Regions from separate parts of the Paenibacillus sp. VCA1 genome, predicted to be linked through region 1. Evidence: riboswitches for the same ligand, from Rfam matches in the RefSeq annotation. Region 1 holds a riboswitch; each other region holds the start of a gene.
What was found. Region 1 has a riboswitch for cyclic di-GMP ahead of RJP21_RS18260 (S-layer homology domain-containing protein). Riboswitches for the same ligand answer to the same signal wherever they lie in the genome.
Positions count from the first base shown of each region.

Region 2: another riboswitch for cyclic di-GMP. It lies ahead of RJP21_RS08585 (Ig-like domain-containing protein); the one in region 1 lies ahead of RJP21_RS18260 (S-layer homology domain-containing protein).
Region 3: another riboswitch for cyclic di-GMP. It lies ahead of RJP21_RS01580 (S-layer homology domain-containing protein); the one in region 1 lies ahead of RJP21_RS18260 (S-layer homology domain-containing protein).
Region 4: another riboswitch for cyclic di-GMP. It lies ahead of RJP21_RS00570 (MucBP domain-containing protein); the one in region 1 lies ahead of RJP21_RS18260 (S-layer homology domain-containing protein).

Region 1 is NZ_JAVLSX010000007.1:351,194-355,411, forward strand. It holds gene RJP21_RS18255 (ArsR/SmtB family transcription factor) at 1-794, opposite strand, end outside; gene RJP21_RS18260 (S-layer homology domain-containing protein) at 1,028-2,545, opposite strand; cyclic di-GMP riboswitch class I at 2,634-2,724, opposite strand; gene RJP21_RS18265 (GerAB/ArcD/ProY family transporter) at 3,211-4,218, opposite strand, start outside.
Region 2 is NZ_JAVLSX010000003.1:449,709-453,926, reverse strand. It holds gene RJP21_RS08600 (Dabb family protein) at 1-199, opposite strand, end outside; gene RJP21_RS08595 (NADPH-dependent FMN reductase) at 223-792, opposite strand; gene RJP21_RS08590 (helix-turn-helix transcriptional regulator) at 992-1,870, shown strand; cyclic di-GMP riboswitch class I at 2,245-2,334, shown strand; gene RJP21_RS08585 (Ig-like domain-containing protein) at 2,615-4,218, shown strand, end outside.
Region 3 is NZ_JAVLSX010000001.1:382,551-386,768, reverse strand. It holds gene RJP21_RS01585 (DUF6531 domain-containing protein) at 1-140, opposite strand, end outside; gene RJP21_RS01580 (S-layer homology domain-containing protein) at 133-2,148, opposite strand; cyclic di-GMP riboswitch class I at 2,185-2,280, opposite strand; gene RJP21_RS01575 (peptidase) at 2,700-3,953, shown strand.
Region 4 is NZ_JAVLSX010000001.1:120,310-124,527, reverse strand. It holds gene RJP21_RS00570 (MucBP domain-containing protein) at 1-1,944, opposite strand, end outside; cyclic di-GMP riboswitch class I at 2,016-2,104, opposite strand; gene RJP21_RS00565 (hypothetical protein) at 2,427-4,218, opposite strand, start outside.

The DNA of each region.
Region 1 (4,218 bases):
CCCAACCGGAGATCATGAAGCGAAATATCGGAGCATTTCTCCTTGTCGATCATACTCTTCGTCAGGTCAATCGACCAGATCTTCAGCAAACCGTGTTGCGTGCTGTTGTCATACCACCACGACGGGTTCAGCCTGCCTCGATGGTCGCCAAAATCCCCCGGCGATATCCACGAGCCAACCTCAACCTCGTTCACCCATACTGTAATTTCCGAAGGCCAATCATTATTATAGTTCGGAGCTTCCGAGCAAAGTTCCAGGGAGAATTCGAGCGTATGGATTTGCGCTCCCGCAGGCAGCTTTTTTGGGAAACGATATTCAATCCAACCTTTCCGAAACCAGATGATTTCAGCCGTCCTGCTCTCCGGAAGATAGAAATTGACGGGCTCATCCTCTTGAAATACCATGCCTGACGTGTTTGCCATGCCGCAAGTCGGCACAATGTCAAAGTTGCTGAAGTGTCCGATCGGCATTTCCATCTCTACGACTTTGGTTGTATTCGGATCGTAAGCACCCGGATTCAAAATGAGACGAACGTCGTCAAAATTCCGGCTGCACACTTTCATAGCCCCTCGAGTTGCCGGTTGAAGTTCTGTTACAATCAATTCGGCCTCTTCCAGTACTTTGACATTGTTGGCGGCAGTGGAAACGGGGATATCCAGCTTTTCGGCAATTTCAAGAATATTGAGATTGGGTTTGTCCAACAGCAATTTGATGATATTGACCCTTGTATGCGTGCCGAGTGCATGCGCTACCTTAACCAATCGTTCGGAATCATTTATGGAAACTTCAAGCAACGGGATGTCACCTTCCTGTGAATTGATTTATTTACAATATTATAAACAATAAATCACGTATATGTACAGAAATATTGTATTAAAACAATAAAAACATAATGACGCTTCAATTTACATCAATCCTCTAATCATAAACAGTAAATCGTATCCTAAAAAATTGAACTTCGACTCCTGCCCCCGTGATAAATGCTCAAAAAGCCGCATCGAGGCGGCTTTTTCCATGCAGTAAACCATTAATCGGGCAGAATAATGTTATGTTTTGAAAACAACTTCAGCAGGTCGTTCCATGTCATTAGGATGTCCCCGTTTTTGTAAGGCAGCTTTATGTCTTGCAATTCCGCGGGTTTGAGCTGTTCTTCGCGGCCATCTTCCTTGTAATACGTTATATCCCCGCTAAACTCTAACATGCCTAAGGCGGTGCCGTTCACGATCGACCCGGTAAATTTGACCTCTTTAAATTTGTAAAAAAGATCGTCTTTGTAACTCCATCTCCAGGTGGCGTACACGTTTGTCCCCAAGCTTGGCTCAGCATACTCTTTCACCCATATGCTTTTGTTTACTTTACCGTCGCCTTCAAACCCGCCGTCACCGCCCGGACGCTTGTTTGTGCCATCCATGTTTTCCGAGGATGTGAGAACGTTTTGCTTGTAGGTATAAAACTTCAATTCGCTTTGATCCTCTTGCCCGTTGGCAATAACCATCATGTCGGCATATTTTTTCGCATCCTTATTTACGGCAAACCAAAGATTTTCTATAGACTCCGCCGGTATCATAAAGACGCCGTTGATTTTTTTCATCGGGTTTTGCCCGTCGAGCGGAATCTCTTCGGACCCTAAAACCGGATTTTTCGGATTATTATGGATAAAGGAATCGACTTCGCCGCTTCTGAATGTATTCGTTTCGATTCCGTTTGTCGTCGTCACCCTGCCGTCGGCATTTTCTTGATAACTTATTCCAAATGCAGCGCATACTTCTTCAATCGGAAAATAGACGATTCCGTTCTGAACAACCGGCTTTGTTTTAAAAGCAATGGGTTTGTCATCCAGCTTTAATACGGGGATCATTGTATTTTGATTTTGAGTTTTTCCTGTTTCAATTGCGACCTTTTCATTTCCGAACGGAATGTCCGGCAGCTTGCTCGTGTCCGAACTTGTTGCCGGTCTTGCGTGCATTTCACCTGATCCGTGATCCGACAAGTTTTTGATAAACTGAACCGCCTCGGCACGCGTCAGCGTCTTGGAACCGTTAAAGCTGGTGATGGTCGGCTGACCGCCCTCGCCTTTGGCTAGCCCCTTGCCGTACATAAACCGGATGGCATCATCGCCTTCATAATTCATACCTTCCGCCGAGGCGATCAGCTCCGCCACACGGAGACGCGTAATCGGCTGGTTTTGTGCTTTGATGTCTGAAGAGCTTACGGGATAATTCAAGGATTCGGCAAGCATGTAATAAGGCTCTGCCCATCTGGGAGAACCGTTCTGGGCATCCGGTCTGTAGCTATGTATGAGCATGGACAAAAACTCGGCCTGCGTTACCGATTGATTCGGTTTGAACGTGCCGTCTTCATAGCCGCGTACGATGTTTTTGCTGAGCGCCCAAGCAACGCTGTCTGCCGACCAATGCGATTTCATGTCCGCAAAAGGGACCTTGGCCGTAAGACGATCCGCATGCAGCTCTGGCGCAAATAAACCGCCCATCCCTAAGGTTATCGCAGTCTGTACGGTTAACATCACTTTCAAAGATTTCTTCATTCGTTCATCCCTCTCTGCTACTCTTGATCGTTGTCGATCAACAAAAGAAAACCACCTTGTATAAGGAGGTTTGCTTAGGAGACATATGTAATGCAGGCTGGCAATCGGTATTCCATGAACGAAATCGACGACCCATGCCTTTGCGTCCCGGCTTTTCAACCGGTTTGCCCCAAAAGTCTGTATTCATTTGTTGATGAATCCATTTCATAATGGGTTATTAAACAAAAGCGGCATTATGAAAATGATTGGATATAAACAGTATATTCGATGTATTTTCAAAAGGAAATAATAAAACTTCTACCTTGAAGCAGCAGACCCAAAGGCTCAAAATGGGTTTACATGCTAAGTTGGCTGTATCATACTATTGTCCGCAATACCTTTACTCATAGCAATAATTGCATGAAGCACAAAAAGCTTAATGGAACAGTTGAAATTTTCTTACGCTGCCCCATTGAGTTTTTGTCATTTTCCTCAAAATTCCTGCTTGATGAGTTCCGGTTTTATATTGAGGACGACCCCCATCAAACCGGACACATCGATTCTTAGTTTAGACACACCGCCTCCCGCAGGATTTTAAGATGATGAGTTAAAGTGGATTTTGGCATTAAATCTTTAAAAACTGCACAGTTCTGCTCGCCGAATCATGTTGCGTTCTCATCAGCGCCCTATCCGCCTTTTGCCGCCTGCAGCTTGCTACGGATCCATGCTACCAGGAAGAGGAGCAGCCCGAACACAAGCAACGAGAAATCGAACCATATGTGACTCGTCGACAAATAACGTTCAAACTCGACGTCACTGGAAAGGCCCCATAAGCTCGCGATCAATGACAAAAGTCCAAGCGGCAAGGCGAGCGCCCGGTAATCCTTGAGTCCGCTCCATTCGGCAATGGCTGTCACGGCTGCGTAATGATAAGTGGACAATTCGATAAACGTGCCTGGCAGCCATACAGCTAACAGCAAGGCATCGATATGCTGAAAAAATTCACCGAGTCCGATATATCGGACGACTTCGATAAACGGATAGTTCAATGTACCGGCATACTCGCCAAAAAGAAAAACGGATACAAGCCCGGACGCTGCAAGTGTGAGCATTTCTCCAAACCAGGCAGCCATTACGAATAACGCTGCCCTTCGCTTACTCGACAATAACGGAAAAAACAATCCCAACAAAAGATACCCGGAGAACCAGGTGAATGGAACGATGGCTCCCTTAAGCGAAGGTACCGGACCTTTTCCCATGATCGGGAAAGCATTCGATACGGCCCATTCAGGGATCGTGAGAACGCTCAGTATTACGAACACAACGATGGTAACCGGAAGAAACAATTGCGCCAACCGGCCAAGCACCTCTACACCCCCTCTAACCGCATATGCTACAAGAAACATAATACCTCCCGAGATGACGAGGGGCGGGGTATTCTCCAAAAAGACGGAGGAAATGAAATCACTGTAAATTCGTAAAATAACGCTTGTCAGATAAGCGGCGTAAAATATGATGACAAATCCCGCCGCTTTTCCCAGTATTTTTCCAAAAATCCGCTTGCTGTACCCGATAATTGTTTCTTCCGGAAACATGCGGTTGAGCCGCAGCATGGCCAGCACGAAGAATATTCCGGCCAGATGCGACCAAATGGGCGACAACCATAAATCCCGACCCGCCGCCTCCCCAGCAAT
Region 2 (4,218 bases), on a different contig from region 1:
GTTGATCCTCAAAAGTAACTCGGATCCCCAGCGTAAAACCTTGCATATGCTCTATTTCCTCCGTAACGTTAATCCCGGCGCTAAGATCGATGATCCCTGGAATGTTCCCTTTAAAGTCTTGCGCGCGTTTTACCGCATTTTCTTTTTCCGTATTGGAAACATCGGGCTTAAACTTCAAAAACACAATATGCTCAAACATTTTTCTCCCTCCAAGGTTGCTGATTATTTTTGACTTTGGAACTGCTGCAATAGGGAAATTTCCTTCATCCATTTCACGAAGTTTTCGGCTACGAGATCAAGGTGCTTTATGGTAGCTTCATCCGTCAGCACGCCCATCTCATTAAACTTCTCATGAACAAGGCCGATGTACACCTCATTTCCCGGTAACAGCGGCGAGGAAATGCCGGATGCAAAGAGAATGTCGCGCAGATGACCCTGCGCTTTTACCGATCCCAACAATCCCATGGAAGACCCTACAATCCATGAGGGCTTCCCGATCATGACTCGATCAACGCGGGATAACCAGTCAATCGCATTCGCCATGACGCCGGGAATGGTTGAATTATACTCGGGAGTGACCCATAAAACGGCGTCGGCAGCAGCGACTTTGCCTTTAAAATCGATAACCGGCTGCGGCGGAGCGGACTCCGTATCCTGATCGTAAAAAGGCAGATCCCGAATATTCAATACATCCAATTGAAAAAGATGCTTATAACGGTTTTGAATATAATAGGCTAACTTCAAGTTAAAGGATTCTTTGCGAATGCTCCCGACAATGGCAGCTACTTTCATTTTCATCACCTCATCATATTGGTTAGAATGGATGGATATGAACAGGCTTTAGCCGATCATCACGGTCTCATCCATACTTGCTATTCTCCCTAAGGAGAACATAGACTAGTGTATATGCACCTAACGAGGCTAGGAAGAGATCTGGTTATCGTAGGATCGGGAATCCTACGTTCATCAATGGATAGGAGGCATGGAGATCATGGCGTACAGATTGGACCGTTATGAGGAATTGTCCCGTTTTTTACGCTCACGCCGGGAACGAATGACCCCTAAGCAAGCGGGATTGCCGGAAACCGGACGCAGACGGACACCCGGGCTGCGCCGCAGCGAGGTCGCTCTGTTGGCAGACGTGGGACTGGATTGGTATACCTACTTGGAACAAGGGCGTCATATCAACGTATCCGCCGAGGTTCTTGATCGAATAGCAGAAGTGCTTCGGCTCGATGAATCGGAACGCAGGCATCTGTATTATCTTGCACGTAAGCAGATCCCCTTAGTCGAAACGAATCCAACCTCTAAGGTAACACCTGAGCTTCAACGTTTTTTGGATAGCCAAAATTTGTCCCCGTCAAATGTGATGGATGCACGTATGAACATTATTGCTTGGAATGAGGCCTATTGCGCGTTGAACGGGGATCTCGCGGCTATGTCTGAAAGGGAGCGGAATTTTGTCTGGATGACGTTTACTTCGCCCCGTTTTCGCTACCTCAAGGGAGACCAATGGGAATTGCATGCGCGGCGGGTCGCCGCAAATTTCCATGCGGGGTATGCGCGGCACGTTGACGACCCCTGGTGGTCTGGTCAATTCGAGGCGTTGTGTCAAGCCAGCAGCGAGTTTCGGGAATTTTGGGACTCCCATGAGATTCTCGATGCCATCGATGCTCCCAAAGCGCTGCAGTGTCCGAATCTCGGGATTTTGAATTTTGATTTTGTTTCATTTCAGCATTTGAACGATACAAATTTGACCGTTTCCATTCATGTTCCCCATCAAGACGGGACGGTGGAAAAAATGCAGCAGCTGTTAATTGATTATCGGGGCCGGCAGTCAGAGTCGCTAGAATCTTCTCAAAGAGTTTAGTATGAGGCATCTTTTGTTAGGTATGAATCAAGGCACCCTGCAGAGGATGCCTTTTGACCAAAAGCCAGAAATGGCGGTGCAGGCATAACCACCTAGCACCGCCATTTCTTTTTTCACTTTCATCAAGCTAGCTTTCTCTTCAAGTGAGCAAAACTACTTTAGGGACAGACTCTTTTGGTTTTATTCTGACAACAGCAGGTTTATTCAGAAAATATTCAGAATTGCCACATATAATGTCAAAAGTAGCTACTAAAGTACTAAAACAGACATCATGAGATACAATTCAACAAAATCGAGGCTAGTTGACTAGCCTATAATTTTGAGGAAGGCTAACAAATAGGAAGTTTTACTGCAAATTTTACATATATACACTCGTACGAAAAGAGCAAACCCGCTTGAAAATCGGGGACGCAAAGCTAAAGGGGCTAAAGGAAGCTAAGTGCCTATGCCAGCCAGCTGCCGAATACGACGGGAAACTCCGTCTACTGGCGCTTGCTATTGGATGGAGTTTTTATTTTCTTAGTTATTCTATTGAAGGAGCCCGTTGCTGTAAGGACTGGCCGTAATTCTTATCGTTTTTGTGCCAATTGACTTCTGCAGCTCGTGTGATCCTGACATAGCATTTTTTAAAAAAGTAACAAAAGAGGTGGACAAGGGTAGCTAAAAGAGTGCATTAAAATAACTTCACACAAGAAAGGAATGATCTATTTGCTAAGCAATAACATTAGTTTACGGAAAATAGGGATGATGTTCCTGATTTTTTCTCTTGTCTTCACGGGTATAGGGGCAAGCTTAGGGACTCCGATCAGTTATGCCGCTTCTTCGGAAGTTTATGTAGCCAGTGGCGGCAATGACACCACTGGGGATGGAACTAAAAAGTTTCCGTATGCCACATTGAGCAAGGCCTATTTAGAGATAAATGACGGAGGAACGATATTTCTCTTGGACAATATCACATTATCCGCACAGAATAATTCATTCCTTGAAATTAATCAGGCAAAGAATATTACGATCACCACGGCTGATGGTGTCGTAAATCCTGCTGTAATTAAACGTGGGACCCCAACTGGTGCCCAAAAGGACACACTAATTAATCTCACAGCGGGCGGGCTAACTTTGAAAAATATTATAATTGACGGTAATTCCGATCCTTCCTGGGGAAGAATAGTGAATGTCGATAGGTCGGGAAAACTGTTCATTACAGAAGGTGCTGTTTTACAAAATAATTACTCGAAGTTTCCTGGAAGTGCAGTCTATCTCATGAGTTCTACTGCAGTTGTAGAAATGACTGGTGGGGAAATTAGAGGTAATTCGTATGCGAGTTCAGGTACGGTTTTGATTGGTGGCGGTACTTTCACTATGACCGGTGGTCTGATTACTGATAATATCGGCGGTGGAGTAGATCTGCAAGCAGGGACGTTCAATCTTTCCGGCGATGCAAGCATAACTGGGAATACAATAGTAGAATCAGGCCAACAAAAGGATCGAAACGTTAATCTGCAAGGCAATACGTTTCTTACCCTAAAGGGCGCATTTACCGGAAAAGCAGGTATTACCGCACAAAATCGTATGACTGCAGGTAGTAAGTTTGGACAAGCAATAGCAGGCGACTTGGCGGGGCTGGAAAATCTGATTGCTGATAACTATCCTCTTTTTGCAGTTTATGGCGTGGGTAATGCTCTGTTGTGGCAATCGTTGCCAACGGTAACGCTGGATCAACCATCCGGAGATAAAGTGTTCATTGGAAAGCCGGAGTTTGCGGGTACAGCGACACCGGGAGCAACAGTTAAGGTTAAAATTGATGATAATATTACGCTCACGGCAACCGCAGATGCCAATGGCAACTGGAGTGTAAAGCCGGATACGGATTTGCCAAATGATATATACAATATTGAAATCACAGCTACCAATTACGATAGAACATCAGCGCCAGTATTGAAGACCTTAGAAGTAGACACAACGCCACCGGCGGTAGCGCTTGAACAGCCGTCCGGAGATAAAGTGTTCACTGGAAAGCCGGAGTTTGCGGGTACAGCGACACCGGGAGCAACGGTTAAGGTTAAGATTAATGACAATATTACCCTCACAACTATTGCAGATGCGAATGGCAACTGGAGCGTAAAGCCGGACACGGATTTGCCTGACGACACTTACAATGTTGAAATTACGGCAACCAAAGACGGTAAAACATCGACGCCAGTATCGAAGACCGTAGAAGTAGACACATTAGCGCCAGCGGTGGCGATGGATCAACCGTCCGGAGAAAAAGTGTTTACTGGAAAGCCGGAGTTTGCGGGTACAGCGACACCGGGAGCGACGGTTACGGTTAAAGTTAATGACAATATTAC
Region 3 (4,218 bases), on a different contig from region 1:
GCAAAGGCTTTCGGCAATTGCTGGGACGGGAACAAAGGAAACCCTGCGATCAAAATAATGAACGCCAGCAGCGTTTTGCCGACGGTCCCAAGCTTGTCGAAGCAGCCCTTTAGCGCCCGGGGTTTCAGCCGATTAATCATGGAACACCTCTCCCTTCATCGCCAGCCAGCGGTAAATGACCATCGCGGCCTCGGCCCGTGTCGATGTCGCTCCCGGATTCAGACGATCCCCGTCGCCCTTGATCAACCCGCTTTGAATCGCGGCCTGTACGGACGGCTTGGCCCAATCCCGAACCGATCCGGCGTCCTTGTATCCTGCAAGGAGATCGCTTTGTTCGTCTTTACGAAGGCCTGCCGCATTCGCCAGCATGACCATCATTTCCGCCCGGGTGATCGGCGCGTTCGGCTTGAACAGGCCGCCTTCATACCCTTGGATCCATCCCGCTGCCGCCGCCTGCTCGACCGAGTCGGCCGCCCAATGCCCCTCAGGGACGTCGCGGAAGGAGCGGCGATTCTCAGACTGCTGCGCATCCAGTCCGGCGGCTTGAACGAGCATCTTGGCGAATTGGGCGCGCGTCACCGGCTGTCCGGGCGCAAACGCTCCGTTTTCCATGCCGTTCACGATCCACCGGGAGGCCAGCACTTCCACTTCCGCTTTCGCCCAATGGCCGTTCATGTCCTTAAAGGATGGCGCATACAGGAAAATGCCGTATAAGCCCGGCTCTTGAACCTTCGCGCGTACCGTTTTCCATAACGCGTCGACCGTTCCCCCGCAATACACCCAGCGTTCCGCGCTTTCGTCAAAGCGGTAAATGCCTGCGCGGTTTGCCGCATCGGCATTTTTCAGCGGCTCATCCAACTGGAAGGTTAGCAAAGCTGATTTCAAAGGTTTCGTGTCTGCGGTCCACTTCCACGCCACGCCGGTCCAGGTCATGCCGCTCGCGAGACGGTCGGACGGAAGGCTGCCGATTTTTTCAAGCGTAATCCGGGTATCGGAAGCGAACGCTCCCTGGCCGAATTCAAGCTGGAACGCTTGTCCCTTCGCCGCCACGCCTCCTTTTGGCCCGATAACGATGCCTTCAGCCGGTATGCTCCCGGTTCCGCTGCCGTTTGCCGGCGTGGCTTCCGTTTTTTCGGTCCGGATAATATCACGGCTAACCAGCGTTCCGTTGTTGACGAATGTCAGCTTCTCCCCGTTAAAGCCGATAAAAGCGGTAGGTTTCGTCAGGCCCAAACTGAAGATTTGCCCGCTTTTCAGATCGGCTGCCCGCATGATCGCCGCATCGCCGGAAGCTTCCAGCCAAACGGCCGTTCCGTGGGAGATACTCATTTCTTTATACTCGCGTTGCCCTTCCTTGGCCGGCTTCGTCAAATCGACCGGCTGCGGGCTGTTGCTGCTTATATCTATGTAGACGTACTTCCCGTTTCCGTCCAAATCTTTTTGTTTCCACAAAATTTCTTCGCCGTTAAATGCAAAACGCTCCACATATTCGGTATATGGCAGGTCGACGATTTTGTTATGTTTGCCCGTGGCGACGTTATATTCGTATAAATCTCCGTCTTCGCCGCCTTTGTAGACAACGCTTCCGTTCTTTATCACAGGATCCCGGCCTCGCCCCAAATCGGTTAACTCTCCAGTTGCCAAGTTGTACAAGGTCATCGTATAGGAAGGAAACGTCTGCCAGACCACGAAATCGCCGTCCGCCAGCGGCGTGCTGTTTTGTCCCGTATTTTTGTTCAGCTTGGTTTCGGTTTTCGTGCTGACATTGTAGCTGTATACGTCCCAGTTCAAATTGTCGTCGGTGCCGCCGTCATTCCGCTTATCGATCCAAACGACGACCGCTTCCCCTTTGCCGTTGATCCCGACGGAAGGAGAATCGGTCAATTTTCCATGGGTCGTGATCGCTTGGCTTTGTCCGGTTTTCGTATTCCCGTAAAAAATTTGCCCTTTCAGCTTGGCGCTGTTTCCGCGCCACACCGCATGTTCGCCCGAAATCCGGATGTTTGCGCCGCTAATCGATAACGGGGACGTTTCGTCCTGGTAGGTGAACACGGTTTCCGCTGAGACCCGCTGCACCTCCGGAATGACTCCCCCCAGCAGTCCTGCCGCAAGCAGAGCTGCCATCCATTTTTTAGTACTACCCCTCATGTTTTTCCTCCTTAAGACAGCAAAAAACCAAGCACCATGAGCAACCCGGCTGTCAGTCCATGAATAGGCTTCATGGAGTAAGACCCGTGGCTTTGCGTCCCCGACTTTCGTACGGGTTTGCCTTTGTTCAAGCACCTGGTTTAGCGCTTTCTGCGTAGTTCTTTGAATCTATTTTTAATCAAGATTATATAAATAGTTACAATAAGTTACAATATGTAATGAAATATATGGTTCTTAGAGACTTAATTTTCGTAATTATGATTTGCATAAATACGAAAATTGGGATGTCTGCTATTTCTAGTCCATTCTTTTAACAGAGAGTAAACAAACTGCAATTTGCCGTGCAGGCCTTCCTGCTAAAAAAAGAGTCGGAAGCCGGAATTTCTTGAAAACTCGCCGTTTATGCAACATTTTGCGTTAACGCCCCGTCTGGAACGATGAAAGGCATGCATCATTTTCCAATGCAAGTTTGGCAAAAGTATTTCGGAAATGAGCAGCCGACTGGTAACCAAAACGTTCGTACAAGCTCACGCATATAGGAGGAATGACAGATGAATAAAATGTACAAAGTGCTCGCGACCGCATCCATTTTGGCTCTGGCAGCCATGCCCGTGGCGGCAAACGCGCAGCAGCTCCCTGCCCAAGCGGTGCAAAAGGAAAACGCCAACAAGCAAACCGACGTTAAAAACGTTCCGGCAACTTGGGGACAAATCACGAATTTCGTGCAAGACAAATCCGATAAATTCATTACCGTGACCGGACGCGGACTCGCGCCGACCGATCAGGACGAAATCATCCTGGCCATTACGCCAAAAACGAAATTCATCGACGCCAAAGGCAAAACCGTTCCTCTGCAAAAAATCATCGACGGGCGCAAAACCGTCAAAGCTTTCTATAGCCCGAACATTACAAAAAGCCTTCCGGCCCGCGGAACCGCGCTGACGCTGGTCGTTCAGGACCAAAGCTTCTCGGCTATCGACGGTAAGGTAACCGAGGTAAGAGACGGCCGCATTTTGGTAAAAGGTACTGACCTTTACAACAAACACGACGAGGAAATTTGGCTGCATTTCGCGGATAAAGCGACGATCATCGATCAAAACCGCAAAGCCATTGCCGCCGGAGACATCAAGGAAGGCATGAGCGTGAGAGCATTTTACGGTCCGGCCGTTGCGATGAGCCTTCCGCCGCAATCCGGAACGAACTACGTGATCGTGAACACCGAAGACACCGGCAGCGGTGAAACCGGAAGTGAGGATCAAGAACTGAAAGCCGGTACGGACGGCATCATCACCAATACGGCGGACGGCAAAGTGACCGTCATCGGCAAGGCCCATGAAAAGGGCGGCGTCAACTACGTCGTTCTCTCCGTCGATGACAAAACCCAAATCGTCGACGAAGACGGGAAGGCACTGACCAAGGATGCCCTGAAGGCGGATACCCGCGTGGACGTTTACTACAGCGACATCATGCTGATGATTTATCCGGCCCAAACCCATGCCGGCAAAATCGTGGTGAAAAAAGCGGAAACGGTCAAGATTGAAGGTACCGTCAAAGCTTCGGATCGCACATCGGCCGATCAAGTCTATGTGAATGTAGGCTCCGATGATTCCATCGACAACGACGTCATTCTGAACATCTCGAAGGATACGACGATCATTCCGACACTGGGCGGCGAAACCGCGCTTCGCGCGGGCACCAAAATCATCGCCTACCATTCTCCGATCATGACCAAGTCGATTCCCGGCATCACAAACGCCGAAGTGGTGATCGTGACGTCCGACAAAGATGCGGTACAGCCTAAATAAAAAAAACGTCTATCGATGTACATCCAAGGCAGCCAGACCGCGTTTAGCTGAAGATTTACTTGCGATATAAGGATGGCGAGTCTCTAGCATATACCTTCTTATATCTAAAAACTTGCCTAAACGCGCCAAAACCCGGCCGATTCTTCTGATGAATCGGCCGGGTTTTTTATGGCCGGACTGTATATGAAAGACCGTATGCAGACATGACCACCGGACGCACGGGCGGGATGTTCGCTTACATTCGACGGGGGTTAGGTGACTTACG
Region 4 (4,218 bases), on a different contig from region 1:
CAAATGCTGCACCGTGACCTGTTGTTCGGTGGCATTATAGTAAAGGACGACTTCCTGGTTTTTCTCAGCCGTAAATTTGTACGTCAGGCTTGGCTGTTCCGGGGCATAACCCGGAATGGCAGGAGCAACGATCGTGATGGCTTTGTCCGTCGCGCCTTCCTCGGTTGCGGGAGCTTTAAGTTCCTTGTCCGTGCCTCTTTCCAGATACTTTACGGTTACCGTCTGCTTATCTGCCGTGTAATAGAATGTGTACTCTTGGCCTTCTTTGCCCGTAAAGGTATACTTGTCGCTTGCCTTTTCAGGGGTATACCCAAGCACTTTCTTCGCTTCAAGCTCAATCTGCTTGCCTTTGAGTCCCGTTACGTCGGTTGGCTCAGCCAGCGCTTTATTCGTCTCTTTGTCCAAATACTTGACCGTTACGTGCTGCGCTACCGCCTCCATGAATCCGAACCATACCGTCGGGGTCGGCTCTTTCATGGTCAGTTTCACGCTGGTAGGGTCGTCACCTGCTTCGAGCTGGTAACCTTCAATAGTCGGTGCATCCACAGAATACGTATTGCCGATGTCCAGCGCTTCTTTGCCATCCTGCGCGAAAGCACCGCTATAAAGCTGCTGTGCAAGCTCCGGTCTTTCGACCACCACACCCTCGGCATTAACCGGCTGACCGTCCGCATTTACCCGATAACCTTTGACGGTGATCGAGCCCTTGCCGTAACTTACTTGGGGAACCACGAAGTTCTTCTTCACGTTGTTCCCATGGATGTCGGTATAGTCAATCGTTGTTGTTCCATTCGTTGGATACAGCGTATTTGGATCTGGATGTTTCGATTGATCCATTTTGACCCTGTAGGTCAGCGTAGCCGGAGAGCCTTCAATGATGTTTCCGGCGTCCCATTTAAAGGTTTCGGTCTTGTCGTCCCATGTAATGGTTCCTTGCGAAACCGTCGGTTTGCCGACCAAGTCGAACATGTCGCCCATAGGGTCGGTAACGATTGCTTTCTGGGCAGCGTAAGCGATCTGTCCGGACAGCTCGGAGAACACCTTGCCCAAATCCGCGCTGTTGGATGAATAATAGCCTTTATTTTGAACATTATTCAGCACGTATTTGGCATCTGGATCATTCCCGACTTCAAGGCCGATCGAATAAATGCCGATGCCGCCGTCCCAAGCGAGTTTTGCTTCGGATAAAGCGGCGATGCCGTTGTCTTCCACTTTCTTGCCGTCGACGGTATATACCTCGCCGCCCCAGCCCAAAAAGCCTTTATCCAGCGCATATTTCGAGCCGTTTCCGAGAACATCACCGTTATAGCCGAAATCATACAAAGTAAAGTTGTACTTCTTTTCCGGCCAATTGTATGCTGCGGCATGCGATGCCTTGTAGCTGTAAGTTGGTGCGCCGTCGCTCAACAACACGATGACTTTGTTTTGCGCCTGACTTCCGGCCAACATCCCGCGCGCTTTATTTAAACCCGCCTGGATGTTGGTGCCTTCATTGCTGACTGTGATTGCATCGATCACTTTCTTTAAGCTGTCTTTCTGACCATATCCTGCGAAAGAGGATTTCTCGCTTGCCGTCTTATCGAAAGTCACAACCGCGATTCTCGTCGTCGAATCTTTAATCAGCAGATTGTCGACGAACTTGTTCGCCGCAGTCTTTGCATTGGTCATCCGCTTTGATTGATCCATACTTCCGGAGCGGTCGATGACCAGCACGACATCCGAAGTCGTTTTAATGTTCTTCCCTTCGACGGTCAGCGTAATGTCCCACTGACCTTGCCCTGCTGGATCAGCCTTCTTAGTCAAATTGACTGCTCCGGGGTTGGGCCATATGAGATCGTTCGCTGCTGCGTATGTGGAGTTCAGGAATAGATTGCCCGGCAGGAATCCCAGGAACATCGACAATATGCACAGCCACGATACTACGAGTTTTAAGCCCCGCTTCATTTTCTCCTCCTTGGCTCTATTTGGATTGGTTCCCCGGAACACGAAAAAGCCCGGCTGCATCAACGAATGTGAAATGCAACCGGACGATCATAAGTCACGTGGACTGTTAGACTCCAAGGCTTTGCGACCTAATCTTTCGATTAGTGTGCCAAAGATATAAAATTGTCGTCATTGCAGATATACATAACGAACGGCGCCCATGTCCTTGGATTTGCCAAAAGTTAGTATATTAGAACTATTGACCAATATATACCTAACGAAATTACGTTGTCAATTACTTGGATGTGCACTTTCAAAAAATATTTTTTCAGGCCCCCTTCGCGTTCATTGATTTGGCACTCAAAGCGAGTCTAACTTCCGGGTATCGAAATTCGGGCATAAAAACCAGCATCGACTCGTTCATTGTAGCATGGACTTCTTTCATCCCCGTCTCAAATCCGTCTCATTTTTTTCAAACGACAAGTTTTGCCTTTTTGCGCATCTTACCCCGGCTCCGGACCTCCGTTCCGAAGCTGTGCCGCCAGCACGCGCGCAAAATTGGCAACGGCTTTTTTCAAATGGCGGTAAAAGGTGGCCCGGCTCATGCTGCATTCGAACGCCGCGGCTTCCGGATTGCCGGCATGCTGCCAATAAGCGGCGTACAAAAGGAAGACGTACTCCTTGGTCGACCCGTATTCGTCGGGCGTTTTCAAGAACCGGAGCATCCATCGCTGGAGCTCGACTCCGCTATCCACGCCGGGAAACATGCCGATATAATTCTCCAGTTCGACCGGATCATGAAGCGACAGAAGGATTTTTCGCAATTGCCTTTCTTGATCCTCCGGGTTTAATGCGTGAAATACTTCCGCAAAAAGGGGCCCTCTTTCCGCGCTCCCTTTAAAAAACGAAAGCACCCAATCCCCGAAATTATCCGCGCGGAAGTCAAGCTCCAATATATGCGCCTCCGCCCAGGATACGTCGCAATTCCGGGTTGCCGTCGGCCGCATGCGGAATCCGATGCCGCGCAGCTGCTGTTTCAGAACATCGTTCGTGGCTATAAGAACGGCGCGGCTGCCGTCGCCAAGCAGGGACAAATGGCCGAGCATAAGAAGCCCGATAATCTCTTCCCGTGAATACCCCGGTATGGCATTCGTGGCAGCGGCCAGCACAGGGTAATACGTATCCGCTTTGTCAGGCTCGCAGTTCCATTCCTCTTCCGGAAAGCATTCCGACAATTCGTGGGGAAAATAACGTTGGAGAAGCGTCCCCGTTTCATCATAAACGAGCATGATGATAAACATGCCCGCAGGCTTTCCCCGGTCGTCGCGCACGATCGCGATGCTCTCGGGAAAACGGACGGCCAGCTCGTCCAAAAACTCGTGATAGGTTCTGTGCATCGGCGGATCGATGCTGTAGGCGCACCATTCTTCAAGCATCTTGTGGAGATCAGGCAGGTCGGCGGCCGCAGGCTGCTCAAGAGGGGGGATCGAATCGCCCGAAAAATCGGCGTACCCCCTATCCGGCGACAACAAATCTTTGCTCAGCAGAAGCATTTGCGACGCGATGCCGCGGCGCTGCTTGCGGTCCGCCTGCTGAAGCCTCCGATGCAGCAGCTGCGCCGCGGAGCATTGCAACTCCCGCAGCCGCTCCGGTTCACGTTGGCGAAAATCCCTTAGCAGATGCATTCTCGCCACGTCGTGCAGCCCGAGTCCCCCTGTCCCGGAACGGATGAAGGATAACCCCGCGAGCTCGCGGAACTGCTGCAAAGTAACTTCCCTGCCCGTCAAACGGGACAGCATTTCCTGGTTGGCTTCGGGCAGAACCGTTAGGACGTCCACCATCGGCTGCAGCTTCTCCGAAGCCAGCTCGCGAAGCACGCGGGCGCTGATGGACTGCGATATGATTTGCTTCTCGGGACCGAAGGCATGATCTTTGATGGCCGCTTCCACGGACAAAGCCAAAGCCAGCGGATGGCCATCGCTAATCCTCGCCAGCCTCCCGATCGCTTCATCCGGAAAAGTCCCGAAAGATTGGATATAGTCGATCATTTCCTCGTTCGTAAAATGCGAAAGCTGGAACTCCGTCAGTCTCGGCCCCCATACGGGATGGGTAATCCATGACAAAGGCAAGCGCGGCCGCGACGCGAGCAGAACCGCCACGCCCGCCGAAGGCAGTTTGGGCAAAAAAGCCTCCAGCAGCCAGCCTTCCAGCAGTGAAAGTTCCTCGAAGTTGTCTATAAACAACATAACCCGGCTGAGGACTCCGGATTTCGACAATATTTGCAGAGGGTTGGAA